2 linked regions of the Pleomorphomonas sp. T1.2MG-36 genome follow. The main gene of each other region encodes a partner of the protein of the gene in region 2 in a complex. Links are inferred from orthologs where the notes say so. Each region holds a gene or a part of one and is shown on either strand. Other genes may lie near its edges.

Region 1 (3,311 bases), on a different replicon or contig from region 2:
CACTTAAAGATCAGAAGATGGCGAAACAAGGTAGAGTTTCCAGCGCCGTATTGACAAGACGGCGGCGTGCGCCAAAGACAGGCGGCAGGGTTGGCGACAGAGATGCCTCCGGCCCTTCGGGACTTGGGCCTTCGCGGCTTTGGCGGAGAATGGAGAGGCCAGCATGACCATTTCCGAAGCGCTTGGACGGGTGCGGGCGGTGATCGAGGGGGCCGAGGAGGAGGCCGGACGGCCAACCGGTTCGGTGACGTTGATCGCCGTTTCCAAGACCTTTCCGGAGGCCGATGTCCGTGCCGCCATCGCCGCCGGGCAGTTCGTCTTCGGCGAAAACCGCGTGCAGGAGGCCGCCACCAAGTTTCCGTCGGTAAAGGCGGATTTCCCCAGCGTTGAGCTGCATCTGATCGGACCGTTGCAGTCAAACAAGGCGCGCGAAGCGGTGGCTTTGTTCGATGTCATCCACAGCGTCGACCGCGACAAGATCGCGGCGGCTCTTGCCAAGGAAATGCGGACGCAGAACCGTTTCCCCAAGCTGCTCGTGCAGGTCAACACCGGGGAGGAGCCGCAAAAGGCTGGTATCGCGCCGCGCGAAACGGTGGACTTCGTGAAGCGCTGTCGCGACGTGCACGGCCTCGCCATTACCGGGTTGATGTGCATCCCGCCGGTCGGCGATCCGCCAGCGCCGCATTTCGCGTTGCTCGACGAACTGGCGCGGCGGGCTGGGGTGGCCTTCCGCTCGATGGGCATGTCGTCGGATTACGAAACGGCGATCGGCCAGGGCGCGACGCATGTGCGGGTCGGCAGCGCCATTTTTGGCTTCCGGGACTACGGCGCCGCCTGAGCGCCCAGCGCCCTGTCGATGGCCGGTCTCAGTTCCGTCGAGATTCTGTCGGGCGTAAGCGGCCCCACCAGCTTGGCGACGATGTGACCGTCGGCCACCACGAAGGTTTCGGGCACGCCATAGACGCCCCAGTCGATGCCGACGCGACCTTTGCGATCGGCGCCGACGGCGGCATAGGGATTGCCGAGGCCGTTGAGGAAGCGCAGCGCCTGATCGTCGGCGTCCTTGTAGTTGAGCCCGTAGAGGCGGATACGCCGGTCCTCGGCGATTTTGGTCAGCAGCGGATGCTCGGCACGGCAGGGCGCGCACCAACTGGCGAACACGTTGACGACGGAAACGCCTTTGGCGAGGTCGGTCGACGAAAGACCGGGAACCGATGCTCCGTCTTGCGTCAGTCCGGCGACGGCGTCGAGCCGGAAGTCGGGAACCGGTTTGCCAATCAGTGCGGACGGTACCTCCGCCGGGTCGCCCGCTCCGAGTCTTGCGTAGAACAAGGCGGCAAGCGCCAGAAACAAGACGAGCGGAACGAGCGCGAGAAGGCTGGCGCGGCGGCGGGAAGACGTGCTCAAGCCTGCGTCTCCAGCTTGGCGTCCAATGATGTTTCGGGCGCCAGTCGAGCCGCGGCGCGCGCCGATCGGCGGGTCAGGCCTTGCGCCTCAAGGGTCCTCAGCGTGTGTCTCAAACGGCGATGATCCAGAACCACCCAAAACGTGAGGCCGAAGGCGGCAAGCGCGGCCGCTCCGTAGCTCAGGACAATGAAGCCGGCATAAGGGCCGAGAGAAGCGATCATCGGGCGGCTCCGGCGGCAGTCAGGCCGAGCGCGCGAATGCGCCGACGCAAAATCTCATTGCGCATGGCGGCCAGGTGCAGCGTGGCGAGAAGGGCGGTGAAGGCCAATGCCATGGCCGCGAGCGGCAACAGCATGGTGACGTCGATGGTCGGACCGTCGATACGGAACACCGAGGCAGGCTGGTGCAGAGTGTTCCACCAGTCGACCGAGAACTTGATGATCGGCAGATTGACCGAACCGACCAGGATCAGGATTGCGGCGGCGCGCGCGCCGCGCGTCGGATCCTCGATGGTACGCCAGAGTGCGATGAGGCCGAGATACATGATGAACAGCACCAGCACCGAGGTGAGGCGCGCATCCCACTCCCAGTAGGTGCCCCACATCGGCCGACCCCACAGCGATCCGGTCACCAGGGCCAGCGCGGTGAAAGTGGCACCGATCGGGGCGGCCGCGCGAGCGGCGACATCGGCAAGCGGATGTCGCCAGACCAGGGTGCCGAGCGCGGACACGGCCATGATGGCGTAGGTCAGCATGGACAACCAGGCGGCGGGCACGTGGATGTACATGATCCTGACGGTCTCGCCCTGCAAATAATCAGCCGGCGAGCGGATGACCAAGGCGAGACCGCCGGCGAACAACATGACGGTGAGCCCGGCAAGCCAGGGGATCAGGCGGCCGGCAAGTGCTAGGAAGCGTGTTGGATTGGCCAGATCGGCGAGGGGCATGCTTGCCTCGGAGCGTGGGTGCGCGGCCGTCAATCGCGGCTTCGACGTATTCCAGACTGCACAAATAGCGGCTTCGTCGGCGACCGGCAATCCGCAGCGGCGCGAAGGACGCTCAGGGCGGCACCGTCAGTCGCCAAGTCCGGCGATGGCCCGGGCAAAGTCGCGGGCAGCAAAGGGCTCAAGATCGTCGATCCCCTCGCCGACGCCGATGAAGTGCACCGGCAGGCCAAACTTCTCGGCGATGGCGACGAGGATGCCACCGCGCGCCGTACCGTCGAGCTTGGTCATGACGAGACCGGTGACACCGGCCGTCCGGCCGAAGGCTTCCACCTGGGAGATGGCGTTCTGGCCGGTGGTAGCATCGAGCACCAGCAGCACGTCGTGCGGCGCGGTGGGGTCAATCTTGCGGAGGACGCGGACGACCTTCTCGAGTTCGGCCATCAGTTCGGCCTTGTTCTGCAAGCGGCCGGCCGTATCGATCATCAGAACGTCAATGCCCTCGGCTTTCGCCCGGGTCAACGCGTCGAAGGCGAGGCCGGCCGAATCGGCGCCAACGTCGCGGGCAACGATCGGCACGTTCGTGCGCCCGGCCCAGACCTTCAACTGGTCGATGGCGGCGGCACGGAAGGTGTCTCCGGCGGCCAGCATGACTTTTCGGCCCTCGGAGGTGAACTTCAAGGCCAGCTTGCCGATGGTGGTGGTCTTGCCGGACCCGTTCACGCCGACCACGAGCACCACCTGCGGCGCCTTGTCGACCTTCAGTGCGAAGGGGATGGCGACCGGGGCGAGGACATTTTCCACCTCGGCTGCGAGAATGGTCTTCACCTCGTGGTCGGTGATGTCCTTGCCATAGCGCTCGGCGGACAGGCGCTCGGCGATAGCCGACGATACGGCAACGCCAAGGTCGGCCTGGATCAACACGTCCTCAAGTTCCTCGAGTGTGTCGGCGTCGAGCTTG
Region 2 (3,959 bases):
AGCCGGAGGTCATTCCGATCGCCACCAAGGCAACGGAACAGTATAATGCCGGGCGTCTCGCGGTATACAAGCTGCTCAACAACGGCACCGCCGACGATCTCAAGGCGGCCGATGCCGGCTTCAACGGTCTCGTCCAGCGGCTCAATCTGGTGATCAAGGCGGTCGGCGAGGGGCAGGAGGCGGCGCAGCTCGGCAAAGTGCTGAAATCAGCCACCGCCTACCAGGAGGCCTATCGTCAGGCCAACCAGATTTCCACCGACCTCCGCACGCTGACCGCCAAGGATCTGCTCAACGCCTCGGCGGCGATCGCCGACAAGGTGGCGGCCGTCCGCGCCGCCGCCTCGGTCGAATCGACCTCGATCGGCGTGGCCACCACCGGTCTCATCGACACCATTCGGCGCATGCTGCTGATCGTGGCCGGCGTGTCCCTGGTTGGCGCAGTTGTGCTGGCCTTCGTGATCGGCCGCTCCATCTCCCGCCCCGTGGTTGCCATCTCGCGCGCCATGGAGAAAGTATCCGACGGCGACCTGAGGACGGAAGTCCCCGGTCGCGGCCGCAAGGACGAAGTCGGCGCCATGGCCGACGCCCTCGAAGTGTTCAAGACAAGCCTCGCCCAGGCCGCCGAAGCGCGTGCCGCCCGCGAGGCCGACGCGGCGGCGCAGGCCGAACTGCGGCGCGCGGAGGTGCACCAGCTCGCCGACATGTTCGAGCAGACCGTCGGCGGCATCGCGTCGTCGCTGGCCGCCGCCGCCGGGCAGCTCAACGGCTCGGCCCAGACGCTCTCCCAATCCTCCACCGACGTGACGCAGAAGGCATCCACCGTCGCCACCGCCTCCGAAGCGGCCTCCGCCGGCGTCGGAACCGTCGCCGCCGCGGCCGAGGAACTGGCGTCGTCGATCGCCGAAATCGGCCGGCAGGTGAACGAGTCGACCGAAGTGGCCTCGAAGGCCGTGCAGGACGCCTCCGAGACCGCCGCCAAGGTGCGCGAGCTGTCGGAAGCAGCGCGCAAGATCGGCGCCGTCGTCGACCTCATCAACACCATTGCCGGACAGACCAACCTCCTTGCGCTCAACGCGACCATTGAGGCGGCGCGTGCCGGCGAGGCGGGCAAGGGCTTTGCGGTGGTCGCCGCCGAGGTCAAGCAGCTCGCCGACCAGACCGCCAAGGCCACCAGCGAGATCGGCGCCCAGGTGGCGGCGATCCAGGCATCGACGGCCGATTCGAGCGACGCCATCATGCGCATCACCGAGACTATCGGTCACATATCCAAGGTGTCCAACACGGTCGCCGGCTCGGTGCGCGACCAGGGCACGGCAACGCAGGAAATCGCCGATTCGGTACAGAAGGCAGCCGAAGGCACCAGCACGGTGGCGAGCAACATCGTCAAGGTGGGCGAAGCGGCCGGCGACTCCGCTGCCGCCGCCCAGGAAGTGCTGCACGCCTCCGACGCGTTGTCGGCGCAGGCAGAACGTCTGCAGGGCGAACTGCAGCGCTTCCTCGTCACCATCCGGGCGGCATGATCCGCCCCGGCCGGTGAGAGATCTCAGTCGAGGCCGTTTCTGAGCGCGGCGGCGGTGGCGATCGGCGAGATCGCCGCCGCAGTCAGCGTCAGCGCCACGATGAGAAGAAAGGGCGTGCGGAAGGCGGCCGGATCGAAGGCGACGGCTGTCGCCGCGGCAACGCCAAAGATGAGCACCGGCACGGCGAAGGGCAGCACCAGGATCGGCAGCAACAGCCCGCCGCGCCTCAGCGACACGGTCAGGCCGGCGCCAATCGCCCCGAGGAACGTCAGGGCCGGCGTGCCTGCGACAAGGGTCGCCAGCGTGGCCAGCGTCACGTCGGCAGGCATGGCCAGGAGCAGCGACAGGAAAGGGGCCGCGACGATGAGCGGCAGGCCGGTCGCCGTCCAGTGGGCCATCACCTTGACGATCACCAGGAGTTCCAGCGACCGCCCCGAAGCGACCATCAGGTCGAGGGCGCCGTCGTCGCGATCGGCCTCGAACAGACGGTCGAGGCCGAGCAGCGTGGCGAGCAGCGCCCCGATCCACAGGATGGCCGGACCGAGCCGGGACAGGAGGTTGAGGTCCGGACCGATGGCAAAGGGAAAGATCGTCACCACGATCAGATAGAACAGCACGCCCATCAGGGCGCCGCCACCGATGCGCACGGACAGGCGCAGTTCGCGAACGTAGAGCGCGACGAGCGGCGACATCAGGCAATCTCCCCGGCAACGAGACGAAGCGGACGAGCGCCAGCAAGGCCGATGGCGAGGTGGGTGGCGGCGACGATTGCCCCTCCGCAGCCCACATGGGCGGCCATCAGACCGACGAGGCTTGCCTCAGAGGCGGCGTCGAGGGCGGCGGTCGGCTCGTCGAGCAGCCAGAGCGGCCGCCGCACGGCGATGAGGCGGGCGATGGCGAGCCGCCGCCGCTGCCCGGCCGACAGATAGGCGGCGGGCAGGGCCGCAAGGTCGGCAAGACCGACCGCCTCGAGCGCGACCTCCACCGACGCGCCGCCGTCCGCGCCGAGAAAATCCCGCCAGAAGGCAAGGTTTTCACCGACCGTCAGCGCAGGCTTCACGGCATCGCGATGGCCAAGATAGTGGGCGTATCGGCCGACCTCTTCAGGATCGGCGACGCCATCGGCCAGAAAGCGCACCGAACCCTGGGCCGGGCGTCCGAGCCCGGCAAGGGCCCTCAGCAGCGTCGACTTGCCGACGCCGTTCGGACCGGTGACCAGTACGGCCTCGCCACCGACCACCTCGAAGGCGATGTCCTCGATCACCCGGCGACCGCCGCGGTCGACACCAAGCGCCTCGACCACGAGGCGAAAGGGCTGGAAGGGCTGGTTCACGGGCGTCTCCGGCGCAAACGGCGGTCTCTCCCAATAGAGCATCGCAGCCAATGGCGTAAGCCGCTTTCGCGGCGCGCCCGGCAGAACCGGGCTTGGCGCGCGGAATGAAGCCTCATGTGGTAGAATTTCGTACACAAGGTCTGGTGAGGCGTCACCTTATTCTCTATAAGGCGCAAGGAAGTCTCCGGTCGCCATATGACCATTACGTAAACGTCAAACAGCTCGCCGGTGGCGAGGACCTTGCCCCGAACGGATGCCGGCGCTGCCGCGCTCCGGCCCCGGCAAGGCGCCCCCGGCATTGAAAGGGGCCCGCGCATGCCGTCGCTCGACAGCTTCAAGTCCAGGAGAGAACTTCAGGTCGGTTCGAAGACCTACGTCTACTACGACCTGAAGGCAGCCGAGGAGAACGGCCTCGCCGGCGTCTCGCGTCTGCCGGTATCGCTGAAGGTGATTCTCGAAAACCTGCTGCGCTTCGAGGATGGCCGCTCGGTGACGCAGGTCGACATCAAGGCCATGGCCGCCTGGCTCGACAACAAGGGCAAGCTCGACAAGGAGATCGCCTATCGCCCCGCCCGCGTCCTGATGCAGGACTTCACGGGCGTACCGGCCGTGGTCGATCTCGCCGCCATGCGCGACGCCATGGTCGCGCTCGGTGGCGATCCCGGCAAGATCAACCCGCTCGTCCCCGTCGATCTGGTCATCGACCATTCCGTGGTGGTCGACTATTTCGGCAGCGCCTCGTCGCTGACCCAGAACGTCGTCCGCGAATACGAACAGAACATCGAGCGCTACAACTTCCTGAAGTGGGGGCAGAACGCCTTCCATAACTTCCGAGTCGTGCCGCCCGGCACCGGCATCTGCCATCAGGTCAACCTCGAGTACCTCGCCCAGACGGTGTGGACCCTCGACGAGGACGGCGTCACCTACGCCTATCCCGACACCTGCGTCGGCACCGACAGCCATACCACCATGGTCAACGGCCTCTCGGTGCTCGGTTGGGGCGTCGGCGGCATCGAGGCCGAGGCGGCCATGCTTGGCCAGCCGGTGTCCATGCTGATTCCCGAAGTCATTGGCTTCAAGCTGATCGGCAAGGTGGCCGAGGGCGT

The links. Proteins that work in one complex are often made in the same cells at the same time.
Region 1: the proteins of ccmB (region 2) and QQZ18_RS17955 are in contact, whole or in part, in a solved structure (PDB 8CE8), measured with the Escherichia coli proteins. The link is inferred for Pleomorphomonas sp. T1.2MG-36 from one-to-one orthologs.

The regions. Positions count from the first base shown.
Region 1 is NZ_CATNLY010000045.1:74,715-78,025, reverse strand. Bases 490-3,311 are described here. They hold QQZ18_RS17955 (heme ABC transporter permease), read right to left. Parts: upstream 2,354-3,311; coding sequence 1,625-2,353; downstream 490-1,624. Other genes in these bases: ftsY (signal recognition particle-docking protein FtsY), read right to left, coding at 2,480-3,311; ccmD (heme exporter protein CcmD), read right to left, coding at 1,404-1,628; QQZ18_RS17965 (DsbE family thiol:disulfide interchange protein), read right to left, coding at 823-1,407; QQZ18_RS17970 (YggS family pyridoxal phosphate-dependent enzyme), read left to right, coding at 490-838. Also shown: more of QQZ18_RS17970, read left to right, coding at 164-489. UniProt on the Escherichia coli protein: Required for the export of heme to the periplasm for the biogenesis of c-type cytochromes.
Region 2 is NZ_CATNLY010000034.1:293,635-297,593, forward strand. The notes cover bases 379-3,358. They hold ccmB (heme exporter protein CcmB), read right to left. Parts: upstream 2,213-3,358; coding sequence 1,544-2,212; downstream 379-1,543. Other genes in these bases: QQZ18_RS17175 (HAMP domain-containing methyl-accepting chemotaxis protein), read left to right, coding at 379-1,520; ccmA (heme ABC exporter ATP-binding protein CcmA), read right to left, coding at 2,212-2,853; acnA (aconitate hydratase AcnA), read left to right, coding at 3,169-3,358. Also shown: more of QQZ18_RS17175, read left to right, coding at 1-378; more of acnA, read left to right, coding at 3,359-3,959. UniProt on the Escherichia coli protein: Required for the export of heme to the periplasm for the biogenesis of c-type cytochromes.